4 regions of the Streptomyces sp. x-19 genome follow, and region 4 is predicted to be linked to each of the others. Evidence: riboswitches for the same ligand, from Rfam matches in the RefSeq annotation. Region 4 holds a riboswitch; each other region holds the start of a gene.
What was found. A riboswitch is a leader RNA that binds a small molecule or an ion and turns the genes downstream of it on or off. The one in region 4 is predicted to bind cobalamin.
Positions count from the first base shown of each region.

Region 1: it holds a riboswitch for cobalamin, as region 4 does, so the genes downstream of both, ACLJT4_RS38870 (CoA-acylating methylmalonate-semialdehyde dehydrogenase) here and metE (5-methyltetrahydropteroyltriglutamate--homocysteine S-methyltransferase) in region 4, are expected to answer to the same signal.
Region 2: it holds a riboswitch for cobalamin, as region 4 does, so the genes downstream of both, ACLJT4_RS39460 (HoxN/HupN/NixA family nickel/cobalt transporter) here and metE (5-methyltetrahydropteroyltriglutamate--homocysteine S-methyltransferase) in region 4, are expected to answer to the same signal.
Region 3: it holds a riboswitch for cobalamin, as region 4 does, so the genes downstream of both, ACLJT4_RS41125 (prenyltransferase/squalene oxidase repeat-containing protein) here and metE (5-methyltetrahydropteroyltriglutamate--homocysteine S-methyltransferase) in region 4, are expected to answer to the same signal.

Region 1 covers NZ_JAJPWK010000035.1:32,515-37,183, reverse strand. The annotation lists gene ACLJT4_RS38875 (acyl-CoA dehydrogenase family protein) at 1-864, opposite strand, end outside; gene ACLJT4_RS38870 (CoA-acylating methylmalonate-semialdehyde dehydrogenase) at 861-2,360, opposite strand; cobalamin riboswitch at 2,560-2,746, opposite strand; gene ACLJT4_RS38865 (acyl-CoA dehydrogenase family protein) at 2,904-4,049, opposite strand; gene ACLJT4_RS38860 (AMP-binding protein) at 4,240-4,669, shown strand, end outside.
Region 2 covers NZ_JAJPWK010000038.1:25,120-29,788, reverse strand. The annotation lists gene ACLJT4_RS39470 (DoxX family protein) at 1-353, shown strand, start outside; gene ACLJT4_RS39465 (VOC family protein) at 460-960, shown strand; gene ACLJT4_RS39460 (HoxN/HupN/NixA family nickel/cobalt transporter) at 1,067-2,299, opposite strand; cobalamin riboswitch at 2,297-2,511, opposite strand; gene ACLJT4_RS39455 (alpha/beta fold hydrolase) at 2,581-3,429, opposite strand; gene ACLJT4_RS39450 (MarR family winged helix-turn-helix transcriptional regulator) at 3,426-4,184, opposite strand; gene ACLJT4_RS39445 (nucleoside/nucleotide kinase family protein) at 4,327-4,669, opposite strand, start outside.
Region 3 covers NZ_JAJPWK010000051.1:5,922-10,590, forward strand. The annotation lists gene ACLJT4_RS41115 (aldehyde dehydrogenase) at 1-1,071, opposite strand, end outside; gene ACLJT4_RS41120 (MBL fold metallo-hydrolase) at 1,299-2,378, shown strand; cobalamin riboswitch at 2,475-2,605, shown strand; gene ACLJT4_RS41125 (prenyltransferase/squalene oxidase repeat-containing protein) at 2,826-4,151, shown strand; gene ACLJT4_RS41130 (SCO2322 family protein) at 4,151-4,669, shown strand, end outside.
Region 4 covers NZ_JAJPWK010000005.1:314,785-319,453, reverse strand. The annotation lists gene ACLJT4_RS16150 (protein kinase domain-containing protein) at 1-355, shown strand, start outside; gene ACLJT4_RS16145 (serine/threonine-protein kinase) at 352-1,908, shown strand; gene ACLJT4_RS16140 (nucleoside deaminase) at 1,961-2,467, opposite strand; cobalamin riboswitch at 2,699-2,851, shown strand; gene metE (5-methyltetrahydropteroyltriglutamate--homocysteine S-methyltransferase) at 3,063-4,669, shown strand, end outside.

The sequences.
Region 1 (4,669 bases), on a different contig from region 4:
GGCGAGCCGGAACTGCAGTGCCTGCGCGTCCAGCAGGCGCCCGCCGAACGCCTCGCGGTCGGCGAGGTGGACCAGGCTGCGGTCCAGTGCGGCGCGGGCGCCGCCGAGGGAGCAGGCGGCGATGCCGAGCCGGCCGCCGTTCAAGCCGCTCATGGCGATGCGGAAGCCCTCGCCCTCGTGGCCGAGCAGCCGGTCGGCGGGCAGCCGCACCCGGTCGAGGATGACCTGGCGGGTCGGCTGGGCGTTCCAGCCCATCTTCTTCTCGTTGGGGCCGAACGACAGGCCGGCATCGTCCTTGTCGACGAGGAAGGCGGAGACGCCGCGCGCGCCGTCGTCGCCGGTGCGCGCCATGACGAGGTACGTCTGGGAGGCGCCGGCGCCCGAGATGAACTGCTTGACGCCGGTGAGGACGTAGTGGTCGCCGTCGCGCACCGCACGGGTGCGCAGGGCGGCGGCGTCCGAGCCGGCGCCCGGTTCGGTCAGGCAGTAGCTGCCCAGGTCCTCCATGGCGCACAGGCGCGGCAGCCAGCGTTCGCGTTGGGCGGCGTCGCCGTGGTGGTCGATCAGCCAGGCGACCATGTTGTGGATCGAGACGAAGCCGGCGATGGACGGGCAGCCGGACGCCAGGGTCTCGACGATCAGCACCCCGTCGGTGCGGCCGAGGCCGCTGCCGCCGTGTTCCTCGCGCACGTAGATGCCGCCCAGGCCCAGGCCCGCGGCCTTGCGCAGCACGTCGAGGGGGAAGTGCTTGGCCTGGTCCCAGGCGACGGCGTGCGGGGCGAGGTGGTCCTGGGTGAAGTCCAACGTGGCTTCGACGAGGGCGAGTTGGTCCTCGGTGAGCAGGGTGGTGGGCACGGTGCTCATCCCATCGTCGGGAGGGTGAAGCTCGCGCCCTCCTTGGTCCCGGAGGGCCAGCGCGAGGTGACGGTCTTGGTGCGGGTGTGGAAGCGGATCGCGTCCGGCCCGTGCTGGCCCAGGTCGCCGTAGCCCGAACGCTTCCAGCCGCCGAAGGTGTGGTAGGCCACCGGTACCGGAATGGGGACGTTGACGCCGATCATGCCGGTGTTCACCCGGCGGGTGAAGTCGCGGGCGGTGTCCCCGTCCCGCGTGAAGATGGCCACGCCGTTGCCGTACGGGTGCTCGCTGGGCAGCCGTAGCGCCTCCTCGTAGTCCGCGGCCCGCACGACGCACAGGACGGGCCCGAAGATCTCCTCCCGGTAGACGCGCATCTGCGGGGCGACGCGGTCGAAGAGCGAGGCGCCCGCGAAGAACCCGTCCTCGTGGCCGGGGAGGGTGAACCCGCGCCCGTCCACGACCAGTTCGGCGCCCTCGTTGACGCCGATGTCGACGTAGCGGCGCACCCGGTCCAGGGCCTCGCGGCTGACGAGCGGGCCGAAGTCGGCCTCGGGGTCGTCGCTGCGGCCGATGCGCAGCCGCCCGACGCGTTCCTTGAGCCGCTCCACCAGGGCGTCGGCGGTGGCCTCGCCGACGGGGACGGCCACGGAGATCGCCATGCAGCGCTCCCCCGCCGAGCCGTAGCCCGCGCCGATCAGGGCGTCGACGGCCTGGTCGAGGTCGGCGTCCGGCATCACGACCAGGTGGTTCTTGGCGCCGCCGAAGCACTGGGCCCGCTTGCCGTGCGCGGCGGCGGTGGCGTAGAGGTGCGCCGCGATCGGGGTCGAGCCGACGAAGCCCAGCGCCCCGACCCTGGGGTCGGTGAGCAGGGTGTCGACCGCTTCCTTGCCGCCGTTGACGACGTTGAGGACGCCCGGTGGCAGCCCCGCCTCCAGGAACAGTTCGGCGAGCCGCAGCGGCACCGAGGGAGCGCGTTCGGAGGGCTTGAGGATGAAGGAGTTGCCGCAGGCCAGGGCGGGGGCGGCCTGCCACAGCGGGATCATCGCGGGGAAGTTGAACGGGGTGATGCCGGCGGTGACGCCGATGGGGCTGCGCAGGGAGTGCACGTCGATGCCGGTGCCGGCGTTGTCGGTGAACTCGCCCTTGAGCAGATGGGGGATGCCGGCGGCGAACTCCACCACGTCCAGGCCGCGCTGGAGGTCGCCGTGGGCGTCGGCGACGGTCTTGCCGTGCTCGGACGACAGCAGCCGGGCCAGCGACTCCCGCTCCCCCTCGACGAGTTGGAGGAACTTCAGCAGCACCCGGGCGCGGCGCTGCGGGTTCCACTCGCCCCACGCGCGCTGGGCCTCGGCGGCGTCGGTGATCGCCGCCTCGGTCTCGGCGCGGCCGGCGAGCGGCACGCGGGCCTGGACGGCGCCGGTGTTGGGGTCGTGCACGTCGCCGTAGGTCCCCGAGGTGCCCGGGGTGTGCTTGCCGCCGATGAGATGTGCCAGTTCACGGACCATGGATGCCTGCTCTCCGTCAGGTGAGATCCGGGGATGGCGCGCCGATCCGGCACGGTCGTCGCAAGGCGGCGCGTGCGGGCGGCGCGGGATGCGCAGGGCCGGGTGACCGTCAGAGGTCGGTGCGCGGCACCCGTCGGATGCGCCGGTCGGGGGCGCGGGTGCGTGCCGGTGCCATGCGTGTCTGCTCCATCCTCGTGGACAACACGGAACATCCCGCGGCCGGTATCCTGACTCCCGGATCAGCACGCGCTCCCCGGCCTTCCCGACGGACTGCTCCGTCAGTGGCCGGTCTCGTTCGGGGAGCGCATTCCCCGGTCACAGTGGCGGGACCGCGCCGGAATCGCACCGGCTTCCCTGCACCGCGGGCCTTGGTCACGACGATATAGTTGGACGTCCTAGTAAGTCCACCCTCGGCGGCCGGCGGCGACACCGGACGCACCGGGAAACAACACCCGCAAAGCCGCCGCGACCGCCCCGCCCCCGCGCGAGCGCCTGCGACGGCGGGGCGGTCGGGGTCGGCGCGGCCTCGGGCGCAGCGGTCTCTCAGACCGGCTGGCGACCGGCTTCGCGGTACAGCTCCTTGGCGATCAGCGAGCGTTGGACCTCCGTGGCGCCCTCGTAGATGCGGGGTGCGCGGACCTCGCGGTAGAGGTGTTCCAACAGGTGGCCGCGGCGCAGCGCGCGGGCGCCGTGGATCTGGACGGCGGCGTCGACGACCTCCTGTGCGGTCTCGGTGGCCAGGAGCTTGGCCATGGCCGAGCGGCGGGCGACGTCCGGGGCGCCGCGGTCGTAGGCGGCCGCGGCGGCGTAGACCAGGAGGCGGGCGGCCTCCACGCGGGTGGCCATCTCGGCCAGTCGGTGGCCGACGGACTGGAGTTCCCTGAGCGGCCCGCCGAACGCGGTGCGCGTCCCGGCGTGCGCCAGCGCGGCGTCCAACGCGGCCTGCGCCATGCCGACCGCGAAGGCGCCCACGCTCGGCCGGAAGAGGTTCAGGGTGCGCATCGCCACCCCGAACCCGCCGCCCACGTCACCGAGCACGTCCGCGTCGGTCACCGGTGTGCCGTCGAAGACCAGGGTGCCGATGGGGTGCGGGCTGAGCATGTCCAACGGTTCGCCGCCCAGCCCCGGGCGGTCGGCCGGGACGAGGAAGGCGGTGATGCCGCGGGCGCCGTCGGCACCGCCGGTGCGGGCGAAGACGGTGGCGAAGTCGGCCTCGGGGGCGTTGGAGATCCAGCACTTCTCACCGGTGAGCCGCCAACGGCCGGGCCCGTCGGGCGCGGCCGTCAGGGCGAGCGCCGCGGCGTCCGAGCCCGCGCCCGGCTCGCTCAGCGCGAAGGCCGCGACGGCCCGGCCGGCCGTCACCTCCGGTAGCCAGCGGGCCCGTTGGGCGTCCGTCCCGGACTGGAGGATCGGGCAGGTGCCCAGTCCTTGGAGCGCCAGCGCGGTCTCCGCCTCCGTGCACTCCTGCGCCAGCGATTCGCGCAGCAGGCACAGGTCCAGCGCCCTGGGGCTGCCGCCGTCGGGGAAGAGCCGGGCGAGCAGGCCCAGTTCGCCGAGGGCGGCGACCAGGGGCCGGTTGATCCGGCCCCCTCGCCCCTGCTCCGCGAGGGGGCGCAGCCGTTCGGCGGTCCGGGCGCGCAGCTCGGCGCACCATTGCTGTTCCTCCGGTCCCAGTGCGAATGCGGTCACGAGGCGGCTCCCTGGTAGCGGACCGGGCACGGCGACGGCCCGGCGGCCGGATATCGCGGTCTGTTGACTGCCGTCACGATGACGTTACGCTGACGAGGATCCGTACGGCAGTCCTCCCCGGTCCCCGCACCCGACCACCACCCCTCCCCGGCCGCGCGGCGGCCACCCGGCCCAAGGGGGCGCACCCCGCATGGAGCTACGGTCCTCGGCCCACACCGACACCTTCGCGCGCGACCGGCTGCCCCCGCCCGAGCAGTGGCCGCACCTCACCGACCTGGGCTATCCGGACCGGTTGAACTGCGGGGCGGAACTCCTCGACGGCACCATCGCCCGGCTGGGCCCGGACCGCCCCGCGGTCCGCGACGCGCACGGCCGGGCGTGGTCCTACGGGGAGTTGCAAGAACGCGTCGACGCGATCGCGCACGCTCTCACCGGCCCGTTGGGCGTCGTGCCCGGCAACCGGGTGCTGCTGCGCGGCCCCACCACGCCCTGGCTGGCCGCCTGCTGGCTCGCGGTCATGAAGGCCGGCGCGGTGGCGGTGACCGTCCTGGCGGCGCACCGGCCGGAGGAACTCGCCACGATCTGCGGGCTCGCCCGGGTCCGGCACGCACTGTGCGACG
Region 2 (4,669 bases), on a different contig from region 4:
CGAGCGGCTACCCGGCGGGCAAGGTGATGGCCGTGTGCGCCGGCCTCACCGAGACGCTGGGCGGGCTCGGGCTGGTGCTCGGCCTGCTGACGCCGCTCGCCGGCGCGGCGGTGGTCGGCACGATGATCAATGCGTTGGCGGTGAAGTGGGGCGGCGGCTTCTTCGCGCCCGAGGGCGTGGAGTACGAGCTGCTGCTCGCCACCGGCGCGGCCGCGCTGGCGCTGACCGGGCCCGGCCGCTACGCCGTCGACCGCTTCCTGCCGGGCCTGCGCGCGCATCGGCTGGCCTACGGGGCGGGGGCGCTCGTCCTGAGCGTGGTGCTCGCGGCGGCCACGCTGCTGATCCGGAAGTGACGCGGGGGGCCGCCGGGGCACGGGGGCGGTCCGGGCCGTGGCGGCGGGCAACGACGGGGGAACGGCGGGGGAGCGACGTGCGGCGTGACGGAAGAGTGGAGGCGTGATGGCGGTTCGGCGGCTGAACCATGCGGTGTTGTACATCCGCGAGGTGGCACGGTCGGTGGCGTTCTACACCGAGGTGCTGGGGTTCACGGTGGACGTGGAGATTCCGGGGCGGGCGGCCTTCCTGAGCGCGCCCGGTTCGGACAACGACCACGACCTGGGCCTGTTCGCGGTGGGCCCCGATGCCCCGGGGCCGGAGAACGGCCGGATCGGGCTCTACCACCTGGCCTGGGAGGTCGGGACCCTCGGTGACCTCGCGGCGATCGCGGCGCGGCTGCGGGAGCGGGGCGCGCTGGTCGGCGCCACCGACCACCTGGTCTCGAAGTCGCTCTACGCCCGGGACCCGGACGGCAACGAGTTCGAGGTGATGTGGCGGGTGCCCCGGGCGGACTGGCCGGGCGCGGACGAGGCGGACCGGCTGCGGCCGCTCGACCTGGCGGCGGCGCTGGAGCGCTGGGGCCCGGACCTGCTGACCGGCGCGGCGGCCGGCTCGGCCACCTGAGGCGCGGCCCGCACGCGCACCGACCGCGTGGCGCGACCTTCCCCCACGGGCAGTGGGGACGGCCGCACCACGCGGTCGTGGCGTTCCGCCGGTGCGGGGGCCGGGACTAGGGGGCGTCGGGCCCCTGTGCGCGGGGCGCCGGGAGGGCGTCCGCGGTGGCCGGCGGGTCCTGGGCGCGGGCGGCCCAGCGCTTCTCGACGCCGCCCAGCCGCCAGTACGCCAGCGCCGCCGCCCACACCACGACGAACAGGCCGACGATGAGGAAGCCCACGTTGTTCAGGTCGAGCGAGGAGATCCCGCCGGTGAGCGGGTCGTCGAGGCCGAGCTTGTCGTGCAGGACGGTCACCAGCTCGATGGTGCCGATGAGGAACGCGACCGCGATCGACAGCCCGGTGATGGTGAGGTTGTAGTAGACCTTGCGCACCGGGTTGGCGAACGCCCACTGGTACGCGAAGTTCATGAACGTGCCGTCGAGGGTGTCGAACAGGCTCATCCCGGCGGCGAACAGCAGCGGCAGGCAGAGGATCGCGTACCAGGGCAGGCCCGCCGCGGCGCCGCTGCCCGCCATCACCATCAGCGTCACCTCGGTCGCGGTGTCGAAGCCGATCCCGAAGAGGAAGCCCAGCGGGTACATCTGGCCGGGGCGGCTGATGGACTTGGTGAGCCGACCCAGGATGCGGTTCATGAAGCCGCGGGAATCCAACTGGGCTTCCAGCTCCCGTTCGTCGTACGTGCCGGCCCGCATCGCCCGGAACACCTTCAGGATGCCGAGCAGGGCGACCAGGTTGAGGGCGGCGATGAGGTACAGGAAGGTGCCGGAGACGGTCGTGCCGACGAGGCCGAGCGTCTGGTGCGCGCGGGAGCCGTCGCTCATCAGCGTGCCGGCGAGTTGGGCGCCGCCCGCCACCAGCGCGGCCATCACGACCACCACGCTGGAGTGGCCGAGGGCGAACCAGAAGCCCACCGAGACGGGCCGCTTGCCGTCGGCCATCAGCTTGCGGGTGGTGTTGTCGATCGCCGCGATGTGGTCGGCGTCGAAGGCGTGCCGCATGCCCAGGGTGTAGGCGGTGATGCCGAGCCCGGCACCGAACACCTGGCTGCCGACGGTGTAGTGGCCCGGCACGACCAGGAGGAAGAGCACGCCGAAGGCGACGACGTGCAGTGCCGCGATCACGGACATCAGACCCGCGGTGCGGACCGTGTCGCGACGTTGCCAGCGGAACGACCCGGGGGAGCCGGGTATGCCGAGGAGGGGGGACTTGCGGGACGAAGGGGAATCGTCCGGGGTATCAGTGGACAGGGCCATCCGGCCATCACGCTCCAGCACCTCGTGGATGATCTCGTGAGATGCCGTGGCCGGTCTCCTGGCTTACGGGTGCCCGCGTCCGCCCCGCCTTCCCGGCCGCAGGCTGCGGTCAGTGGCGCCGTGCGCGCGCTGGGCGCGCACGCAGAGGGGCGGAAACTCCCCGATCACAGTGGCGAGGGCCGCGCCGGCTTCGGACACGAGGTCCAGCACCGGTCTTCCCGAGCACCACGGCCCGGTCACTGTAGCGGGCACCGGTGAGAACCGGCCACGCCCGGTGGCCGGTGCGGGCCGCCACCGGGTGCCGGCGGCTCGGATCACAGGGCCAGGGCGGAGAGGAACGCGTGCAGTTCGTGGTCGAAGAGCGGGGTGTTCTCCAAGTTGACCAGGTGACCTGCGGCGGGCACGCGTATCCGGCGGGCGCCGGGGACAGCCAGCGCTATGGCGTGGGCGTTCGCCGAGATGTCGGAGGAGTCGAGGTCGCCGTCGAGGACGGTGGTCGGCACCCGGATCTCGCCCAGGCGGTCGAAGGCGCCGACCTCCAGGGGCATGCCCGCGCCCGCACCGTCGGCGTGCACCTCGACATTGGCGGACGCGGAGGCGCGCATCCGCTCCCGGAAGCCGGGGTGCACGACGGACGGCGTGCGGTGCGGCCCGTCCACCCACATCCGCAGGAAGTGCTCCACGAACCGCTCGACGCCGTCCGGTGCGTCGAGCGCGGCGACCTGCTCCCGGATGTGCTCCAGCAGGAAGGGGTCGGTGAAGGCGCGACCGCTGATGCCGGGGGAGGCGAGGAAGAGGGCCGTGACCCGGTCGGGGTGGGCGAGCGCGGTGTCCAGCGCCACCCGGGCGCCGTGCGAGAGGCCGACGAGGACGGCGCTCGGTATGTCGAGTGCGTCCAGCAGGGTCACCAGGTCGTCGTGGTTGGCCCAGTCGCCGGCCACCGTGGAGGACAGGCCGTGGCCGCGGAAGTCGTAGCGGACCACCCGCAGCCCGGAGTTGACCAGCCAGGCGAACTGCTCGTCCCACATGTGCTGGTCGAGCATCCCGTCGTGCAGGAGCACCACCGCGGGGCCGGAGCCGGCCGACTCGTAGAACAGCTCGCCGTCGTCGACCGGCACCGTGTCGTTGTCGATCTCGGACCATGCCTGGAAGTCGTGGGTCATTCTGCGGGCCGTTCTGTGCGCGTGGGGCGGTCGGTCGGACGGGTGGGCGCCGCTGGTCGGTGACCCGTTCGAGACGGTATGGGGACCTGTGCGGTGACCGGGGCGGCGGTGTCCCGCACTTCGGGATCGCCGCTTTCCTCCGGGGGAACGCGCGAGCCGTCCGCCAAGTGCCGGAATTCCTCACCGATCCGGTCCAGTACCCGCAGCGCCGTGCGGACCTCCTCGGCGGACAGGTCGGCGAGCCCGCGGCGGAGTTCCCCCGCCTCGGCTTCCTGGACCCCGCGCATCATCGCCGTGCCCTCGTCGGTGAGCCGGATCAGCGACGAGCGGCGGTGCGCGGGGTTGGCGGTCGTCACGACCAGACCCAGCTCCGCCGCGTGGTTCACCCAGCGCTGCACCGGCTGGCGGTCCAGGTCGAGGGAGCGCGCCAACTGAGGCACGGTGCGCGGGCCGTGGGTGCGCAGCGCGTCGAGGAGGGTGCGTTCGCCGGCGGTCAGGCCGGTGCCGTCAAGCGTGCGCTCCGCCGCGCGCACGATCGTCCGTTGCAGCGGCCGCAGCCGCCGGATGACGTCGTACAGCAACTCCTCGGCGGTCTCCGCACCCCCGCGCGCATCCCCTTGTGCGGATTCCCCTGCGACTTCCCCGGCTTCTTCTCCGCCTTCTCCGACTTCCTGGGCTGCTTCAGCCTCTTCGGCTTCTCCTGCTACGGCCGCCGCGGAGTCCGCTGCGGTGTCCCGCCCCGCGTCCCGCCCCATGGCCCCCTCCACGCCCCGTTCCCCTTCCCCCAGATGACATCCTTGCTGTCATGATGACATCCACGATGTCATTTCGGAAGGGGTGTTGAGGCACCGGCACCGGTCGGTGAAGTGCCGTGCGGCGGGGCGGAGTCGGGCGGGGTCAGTCGTCCAGCGGGGGCGGCGCCTCGTCGTCGGTGAAGGAGACGACGAGGTCGGCGCGGGGGCGGGTGGCCGCCACCAGGCGGGCGTTGGCCTCGTCGGAGGTGCGGACGAAGTCCTCGGCGTCGACCCGTAGGCGGCCGAACCGCTCGTGCCGGTCGATCAGCCGGTGCACCCGCTCCTGGGTGTCCAGTTCGATGTACCACGCCTCGTCGAGTAGTTCGCGGATCCGTGCCCAGGGGTCGGAGTGCAGCAGGAGGTAGTTGCCCTCGGTGATGACGAGCGGGATGTGCGGCGCCACCGGGATGCTGCCGGCGACCGGCTCCTCGATGCGGCGGTCGAAG
Region 3 (4,669 bases), on a different contig from region 4:
GCCGCCGCCGGCCAGCACCTTGGCGCCTTCCTGCTGGCCCAACGCGATGTAGTCCAGGGAGCGTTGCTGCTGGCGGCGGGCGACCAGCGGTCCGAGTTCCGTGGCCGGGTCCAGCGGGTCGCCGACGACGAGCGCGCCCGCCGCCGCCGCGAACCGCTCGGCGATCTCGTCGTAACGGCTGCGCGGCGCGAGGATCCGGGTCTGCGCCACGCACGCCTGGCCGTTGAGCATCCACGCGAACGGCGCGATGCCGGCCACCGCCGCGTCCAGGTCCGCGTCCGGCAGGATCACCGCCGCCGACTTGCCGCCCAACTCCAGCGTCACCCGGGTGAGGTTGCGGGCGGCGACCTCCATGACCCGCTTGCCGGCCGCCACCGAGCCGGTGAACGACACCTTGTCCACGCCCGGGTGCCCGACCAGGTACTCGCTGACCTCCCGGTCGGCCGGCAGGATCGACAGCACCCCCGGTGGCACGCCGGCCTCCGAGGCGATCTCCGCGAGCAGGTACGCGTCCAACGGGGTCTCCGGCGAGACCTTCAGCACCACCGAGCACCCGGCCAGCAGCGCCGGCGCGAGCTTGGCGGCGGCGGTGAACTGCGGGACGTTCCAGGGCACGACGGCCGCGACCACCCCCACCGGCTCGCGGCGCACCAACAGCGGCCCCAACGCCCCGGCCCGCCGCTCCTCGAAGGCGAACTCCCGCGCCACGGTGAGCGTCGCGTCCCACACCATCATCGCGGCCAGCGACTGCACCATCACGCCCGAGGTGACCGGCGTCCCGTTCTGCGCGCCGATGACCCGCGCGAACTCCTCGCTGCGCACCGCGAACGCGTCCTTGATACGGGTCACCACCGCGATCCGCTCGTCCAGCGGGGCATCGGCCCACACCCCGGACGCGAAGGACGCCCGGGCCGCGGCCACCGCCCGGTCGACGTCGGCCCGCGCGGCGTGCGGGACCCGGCCGATGACCCGTTCGGTGTGCGGCGAGACGACCTCGATCGTGTCCGGTCCGGCCGGATCGACCCACTCACCGCCTATGTAGAGCTTTCCGTGCTCGACGAGGTCGCCCATTGCTGTCCGCCTCCCGACGGTCTCGACGGATTGCGCTCCCGACGGACCACGATTTCTGACGGTCCATCAGGATTGCGGTTCCAGCAGAACTGATACCAGTTCCACCCGGTGGAGTCCACGCCCACCGCCGAATCCCAACTCCCTTCTCCAGCACGGCCGTCGCCCTGTTGTTGGAACTCGTTCTAGTTATAGTTGAGGCGACGACGGCGCGGGAGGGGACGGTAGCCATGGCACCGCAGGTGATCGACCACAAGGGCGGGGTGTGGAGCATCGCCGTCCCCATCCCGGACAACCCCCTCGGCCACACCCTCGTCCACCTCCTGGAGACCGACCGCGGACCGGTCCTGATCGACACCGGCTGGGACGACCCGGACTCCTGGGACACCCTCACCGCCGGCATCACCGCCTGCGGCTTCGACCCCGCCGACGTCCACGGGGTGGTGATCACCCACCACCACCCCGACCACCACGGGCTCTCCGCCACGGTGCGGGAGACCTCCGGCGCGTGGATCGCCATGCACGCCGCGGACGCCGCGGTGGTCCGGCGCAGCCGCGCGGCCGAACCGGGGCAGTGGCTCGACTACGTGCTCGTCAAACTCACCACGGCCGGAGCGCCGGACGACCACCTGGAGCCGCTGCGGGCCGCCCGCGCCGCCGGGCGCGGCCGCAAGCTGCCCGGACGGCGGGCCGCCCTGCCGGACCGGGCCATCGAGCCCGGCGAACTCCTCGACCTGGCCGGCCGCCGCGTCCGGGCGATCTGGACGCCGGGTCACACCCCCGGCCACGTCTGCCTCCACCTGGAGGAGACCCACCCCGCCCAGCAGGGCGCCCCCGCCACGACCCGCCCCACCGGCTTCGGCCGGCTCTTCTCCGGCGACCACCTCCTGCCCGGCATCACCCCGCACATCGGCCTGTACGAGGACCCCGACGACGTCGCCCCCGACCTGCTCGACCGGGGCGACCCGCTCGGCGACTACCTCGACTCCCTCGAACGCATCGCCCGCCTCGCACCGGCCGAGGTGCTGCCGGCCCACCAGCACGCCTTCCCGGACGCGGCCGGGCGCGTCCGGCAGCTGATCGCCCACCACGAGGAGCGGCTGACCGACCTCCGCACGCTGCTGCGCGAACCGCTCACCGCCTGGCAGCTCGCCACGTCCATGCAGTGGAACCGCCCCTGGGCCGAGATCCCCGCCGGCTCCCGCACCATCGCCGTCTCCGAGGCCGAGGCCCACCTGCGCCACCTGGTCAAACGGGGGCACGTCGAGCCGGTCGCCGGCTCGATGCCGGTGCGGTACGTGGCGGTGTAGCCGGGCCCCGGCGGGCGGGTGCGGGGCGGCGGGCGCGCTGGGGGCGCTCCCGTCGCGCTCCGATGCGCGCCCCACCGCCGTCGGCGCCGGCGTTAAGGTGTGCGGGACAACTTCATCCGTACCCGATCGGGGGAAGCCGGTGGAAATCCGGCACTGACCCGCAACCGTGAGCAGGCCGCCCCGCGGACCTGTAAGCCGGAGCACCCGATGGGGCACGACCAAGGCTCCCGCCACCGGACCCTCCCCGCTCTCGGCTTCGCTCGGGCCGGGGACCCCCATGCCGCTGCTGCGGCTGGCCGGTGCGCGCCACCGTCGAGGTATGCGGAACCGAGCCCGGTGCCACCGCGCCGCACCCCCGGGGTGCGGCGGACGGTCGCCCGAGCGCGGCTCGGCTCCGCATCCCGCCGCGACCCGACCGACCCGAGAGGCACCCACCCGATGGCCCGCATGGCCCCCACGGCTGCGCCGCAGCCGCACTCCGCCGCCCCCCGGCCGCGCCGCGCCGCCACGGCGCTGGCCGCCCTGGCGACCGCCGCCGTGCTGGCCGGTGCCGCGGCCCCCGCCGCGTACGCCGACGGCCCGGCGGCCCCGCCGCAGCAGAAGCTCCCCAAGGGGCTGTACGGCGGCAAGGACCCGCAGTACGACGGCGTGTGGCGGCAGTCGCTGGCGCTGCTGGCGCAGCACACCGTCGGGGTGCGTCCGGCGACGGCCGCCGTGGACTGGCTGGCCGGGCAGCAGTGCGCCGACGGGGCGTTCGCCGCGTTCCGGGCCGATCCCGGTACGGCGTGCGGCGCCGGCACGCTGCGGGACACCAACCAGACGTCCGCCGCGATCCAGGCGCTGACCGCGCTCGGCGGGCACGGCGACGCGGTGCAGAAGGCCGTGGGGTGGCTGAAGTCCGTCCAGCACCCGGACGGCGGCTGGAGCTCGATGCCCGGCGGACAGGGCGGCTCGGAGAGCGACGCCAACTCCACGGCCGTGGTGATCGGGGCGCTCGCCGCGGCGGGCGAGAAGCCGGAGTCGGTGACGGCGAAGGGCGGCAAGTCGCCGTACGACGCGCTGCTGGGCTTCCAGCTGGGCTGCGACGCGAAGGAGGGCGAGCGCGGGGCGTTCACCTTCCAGCTGAAGAACGCCGCGCCGAACGCCGACGCGACCGCGGCCGCGATCACCGGCGCGCTGGGCAAGGGCTTCGTCGTGGCACCGGCCGGGAAGGACGCGGGCCAGCCGGTCAAGGCGCTGGACTGCGCGAAGGGCGGCGCCGCGGGCCGCGGCGCGGACGCCCGCGCGGCGGTCGCGGACGGCGGCGCCAGCTGGCTGGTCGGGCAGCTCGACGCGAACGGACAGCACCTGAAGTCCGCGATGCCGGGTGCCGAGCAGCAGCCCGACGTGGGCAACACCGCGGACACGGTGGTCGCGCTGGCGGCCGGTGGGCACGGTGCGGCCGCGCAGCAGCCGCTGGCCTGGCTGGAGAAGAACGCCACCGCCTGGGCGAAGCAGAACGGCCCGGCCGCGTACGCCCAGCTGGTCCTCGCCGCGCACGCCACCGGCACCGACCCGCGGTCCTTCGGCGGCACCGACCTGGTGGCCGCGCTCAACGCCACCGGCCCCGCGCCGGCCGGCAACAGCGCCGCGTCGCCGGCCGCCGCCGACGATGCCAAGGACGGCGACGGCGGCGGCATCGGACTGTGGTGGGTGATCGGCGTCGGGCTGGCCGTCGGCGCCGGCGTCGGCTTCCTGATCAGCGGCCGCAACAAGAACAAGACCGGGCTGTGATGCGGGCGCGGCGGACCGCCGGGGTGCTGCTGGCGGCGGGGGTGGTGACCGGTCTGGGCGCCGGGCCCGCGCAGGCACAGCAGTACCGGTACTGGTCGTTCTGGGACGGGAAGCCGGCCGCGGCCGGCGCCACCGCTTCGTGGGCTTACGCCACGGAGGGGCCCGGTACCGCGCGGCCGGCCGACGGGTCCGTCGTGGGGTTCCGCTTCACGGTGAGCGTGGACTCCGCCAAGGCGGCCGGCCCGCGGACCGCCCCCGACTTCGCCGCGCTCTGCGACCGGACCCCGGCCCGTTCCGGTGCCAAACGGGTCGGCGTGGTGATCGACTTCGGGACCGCGGCGGACGCGCCGTCGGGGGAGCGCCCGCCGGCGGGCCGCACGGCCTGCGCGCAGGTGCCGGCGGACGCCTCGGCGGGCGAGGCGCTGGCCGCGGTCGCCAAGCCGCTGCGGTACGACGCCAACGCGCTGCTGTGCGCGATCGCGGGCTATCCGCGGTCGGGCTGCGCGGAGCAGGTGTCC
Region 4 (4,669 bases):
ACACAGCCACCCGTCGACGAGTTGCGTGTGGACCACCCGCTCCGGCGACCAGATCGACTTCTCCTGGGACCTCTACCGCTCCCGCGCCGGCGGCCCCACCGGCGCCGAACAGTCCAAGAAACACTACGAGGGCATGTACATGGGCTCGAAGACCCCGCGGGACACCGGACTGGGCTTCGTGGAGGAGGGCATGTGGCTCGACGAATCCAGCGAGAACGACTGCGTGCTGTACGCCCGGGACGTCAACCTGTACCTCTTCGTCGCCGTCAAGGGCGTCCACTACCCGAAGGGCGCGTGTGAGGGGCTCGCCAAGGACATGGCCCGCCAGGGCGTCGCGGCGGTGAAGGCCCTGTGAGCACCACGGCGCCCCTGCCGGCGCAGGCCGGCCCCTACGTCCTGCTCACCGAACTCGGCCGGGGCGGCATGGGCCGCGTCCTGCTCGGGGTCGCACCCGACGGACGGCCGGCCGCGGTGAAACTGGTGCACGCCCGGCACGCCGCCGACGACGGCTTCCGGACCCGCTTCCGGCGGGAGGTGGCGGCGTCGCGGAAGGTGTCCGGCGCGTACACCGCGGCCGTCCTCGACGCCGACGCGGACGCCGAACTCCCCTGGCTCGCCTCGGTCTTCGTGGCCGGGCCGTCGCTGGGCGCGGCCGTGGAGGGCACCGGACCGCTGCCGGAGGACGCCCTGCGCCGACTGGCGGTGGGCCTGACGACGGCACTGGACGAGATCCACCGGGCCGGGCTCGTCCACCGCGATCTCAAGCCGGAGAACGTCCTGCTCGCCGAGGACGGCGCCCGAGTGATCGACTTCGGCATCGCGCGGGCCGCGGAGTCCGCCGACGCCACCGAACTCACCGGCACCGGCTGGGTGGTCGGCTCGCCCCCCTTCATGTCGCCCGAGCAGGCGCAGAGCCGGGAACTGACCGGGGCCAGCGACGTGTTCTCGCTCGGCACGGTGCTCGTGCTGGCGGCGACCGGCCGCAGCCCGTTCGCCGGCCCGTCCGCCCTCCAGACGCTCTACAACGTCGTCCACACCGAACCCGACCTGAGCGGCCTGCCCCAGGCGCTGCACCCGATCGTCACCCGCTGCCTGGCCAAGGAGCCGGCCGACCGGCCCGCACCGCCCGAACTCCTCGCCCTCCTGGGCCCGGTGGCCCCGACGGACCGACCGTGGCCGCCCGCCGTGCACCGCATGGTCGACGTGCAACGGGCCCGGATCGCGGGCCTGCTCGACGGCGACCCCGAGCGCACGGCACTGCTGGGGGACACCGGCCCCGTCGCCCCGCGCACGGCCGTCCTCACCGCACACGCCGCGCCGGTCGCGCCGCCGCGGCGCCGGCGCACCGCGGCGTGGGCGGCGGCGGCCGGCGTACTGGCGGCGGCTCTCGGCACCGGCGGCTACCTGCTGCTGCACGGCGGCGGTGCCGGCGCCACCCCGGACAGGTACGTGACGATGCCGGTGTGCTCGGAGGCCGCGGTGAAGCTTCCGCTGCGCACCGAGCGGCGCAAGGACAAGGACGTCTACCAGGAACAGGGGGACAGCGCGAAGACCGAGTGCTCCTGGTTCGACCGGGACCAGCCGCAGGCGGACGGCTGGAACTACTCCCCCAGCGCCGACGTGTCGTGGGAGCTGAGCCGCACGCGCCCCGACGGGAGCGGCACCGAGCGGCAGCGGCAGGACTTCGCCGACGGCGCGAAGTCCGGGTCCCCCCAGACCGGGCTCGGCTTCGGCGACGAGGCGTACTGGACGACCGGCGCCGCCCAACCCGGCTGCCAGCTCAACGTCCGCGACGGCAACCTCGTGGTGCGGGCCTACCTGGTCCGCGCCAGGCACCCCGCCTGCGAGGCGGAGGCCCGGGACCTCGCGAGGGCGGCGCTGGCGGCCATGCCGCCGCGGGCGTCCTGAGCCGCCCCGGCGGGCCGGCCGTGGGGCCCCGCGGCCGGCGCACGCCGCGGGATCAGTCCCAGAAGCCGGCGTGGACCTCGCGCGCCTCGGGGAGGTCGACGGGGCCGACGACCGCCAAGGGACGCTGTCCCGCCGCGAAGACGTCGCGGCAGGGCAGGGCCATGGTGGGGTTCTTCTCGTCGGCGCCGGTCATGGCCAGGAGCCCGTCCTCGCCGAGCGCGTAGACGACGCGGCCGACGTTGCCCCAGTAGATCGCGCCCGCGCACATCGCGCAGGGTTCGGTGCTGGTGTAGAGGGTGCAGGCGCGCAGGAAGTCGGCGTCGTACCGTGCGGTGGCCAGGCGGACGAGGTTGGTCTCGGCGTGGCCGGTGGCGTCGCGTTCGGTGGTGACGGTGTTCTCGGCCTCCAGCAGGATCGCTCCGTCGGGACCGGTGAGCAGCGCGCCGAACGGGTGGTTGCCGGCCGCGCGGGCACGGCGGGCCACGGCGACGGCGGTGTGCAGCAGCGCGACGTCGGCAGGGCTGGCGGTCGGGTCGGTGCGGTGCGGGGCGGCGGTCATGCCGGGAACTCCTCGGGGTCTGCGGGATGCGTCGGGCGACGGGCCGCCCGGCCGCGGGCCGGTCGGGCACCGCGTCTGCCGCGCTTCCCACCCTGGGTCCGCGGCAAACCCGTACCCCGGTTGTCCCATCTCACCTTCCGCGTTCCGGACGGCTCGCGGTGGTTCGCGGGCCCGCACCGTAGGCTGGCGGGTGCAGCTGGTTCGCCCCGTCCGCCAGGCGGGAGGCGTCGCAAGAGGGAACCCGGTGGGAATCCGGGACTGCCCCGCAGCGGTGAGTGGGAACGACCGCCGTCATACGCACTGGGCCCGACGTACGGGGCCCGGGAAGCGACGGCCATTAGGAGTCTCGTCCGACACGAGGCGCGCCCGCGAGTCCGAAGACCTGCCAACTGCCCGCGCGCGAACCACTCGTGCGCGGACATCCCGGTGACCGCGTGGGCGGGCTGGGGGTGCCCCCGGACGAAGTCTGGGGGAGTAGACACCAGGCGGACCAGGGCTCCCCGTGCGGGCGTCGGGCACCGCCGGGTTCGCCACCCCTTCGCGCTCTCGTCCCGTCGCCGGGACCTCAGGGATTCATCTCGCGAAGGAGATCTCCGTGACCGTCAAGCCCGAAGCCGTGACCGCACGGGCCACCGTGTACGGCTACCCCCGGCAGGGACAGCGCCGGGAGCTGAAGCAGGCCATCGAGGGCTACTGGAAGGGCCGCGTCACCGCGGACGCCCTGCGGGCCACCGCCGCCGAGTTGCGCCGGGGCAACTGGCAGGACCTGGTGGCCGCCGGCGTGCACGAGGTGCCGACCGGCGACTTCTCGTACTACGACCACGTGCTGGACGCCAGCGTCATGGTCGGTGCGGTGCCCGAGCGGCACCGCGCGGCGGTGGCCGCCGATCCGCTCGACGGCTACTTCGCGATGGCCCGCGGCACGCAGGACGTGGCGCCGCTGGAGATGACCAAGTGGTTCGACACCAACTACCACTACCTGGTGCCCGAGTTGGGGCCGGACACCGCCTTCGTCGCCGACTCCCGCAAGCAGGTCGCCGAGCTCAAGGAGGCCCTCGCCCTGGGGCTGGCCGCCCGCCCGGTGCTGGTCGGGCCGGTCACCTATCTCCTGCTGTCCAAGCCCGCCCCCGGGGTCGCCGCGGACTTCGAGCCGCTGACGCTCCTGGACCGGCTGCTGCCGGTCTACGCGGAGGTCCTCGCGGACCTGCGGGCGGCGGGCGCGCAGTGGGTGCAGTTGGACGAGCCGGCGCTGGTCCAGGACCGCACGCCGGCCGAGTTGAACGCCGCGGCGCGCGCCTACCGTGACCTGGGCGCCCGCACCGACCGGCCCCAGCTCCTGCTCGCCTCCTACTTCGACCGGCTCGGCGACGCCCTGCCGGTGCTGGCCAAGGCCCCCGTCGAGGGCCTGGCACTGGACTTCACCGAGGCCGCCGCCGCCAACCTCGACGCCCTGGCCGCCGTCGGCGGCCTGCCGGGCAGGCGCCTGGTGGCCGGCGTGGTCAACGGCCGCAACATCTGGATCAACGACCTGGAGAAGTCGCTGGCCACCCTCGGCACGCTGCTCGGCCTCGCCGACCGGGTGGACGTCGCGGCGTCCTGCTCGTTGCTGCACGTGCCGCTGGACGCCGGCCTCGAACGGGACGTCGATCCGCAGATCGCGCGGTGGCTGGCCTTCGCCAAGCAGAAGACCACCGAGCTGGTGACCCTGGCTCGGGGCCTGTCACAGGGCACCGACACGATCGCCGCCGAACTCGCCGCCAACCGTGCCGACCTGGCCTCCCGCGCCCGTTCCGCCCTCACCCACGACCCGGTGGTGCGGGCCCGCGCCGGGGCCGTCACCGAGGCCGACGCCCGCCGGTCCCAGCCGTACGCGGAACGGGCCGCCGCCCAGCGCACCCACCTCGGGCTGCCGCTGCTGCCGACCACCACCATCGGCTCGTTCCCGCAGACCGGCGAACTGCGCGCCGCCCGCGCCGACCTGCGCGCCGGCCGCATCGACACCGCCGGCTACGAGGAGCGCATCGAGGCCGAGATCCAGGAGGTCATCGCCTTCCAGGAGAAGACCGGCCTCGACGTCCTGGTCCACGGCGAGCCCGAACGCAACGACATGGTCCAGTACTTCGCCGAGCAGCTCACCGGCTACCTCGCCACCCGGCACGGCTGGGTCCAGTCCTACGGCACCCGCTACGTGCGCCCGCCGAT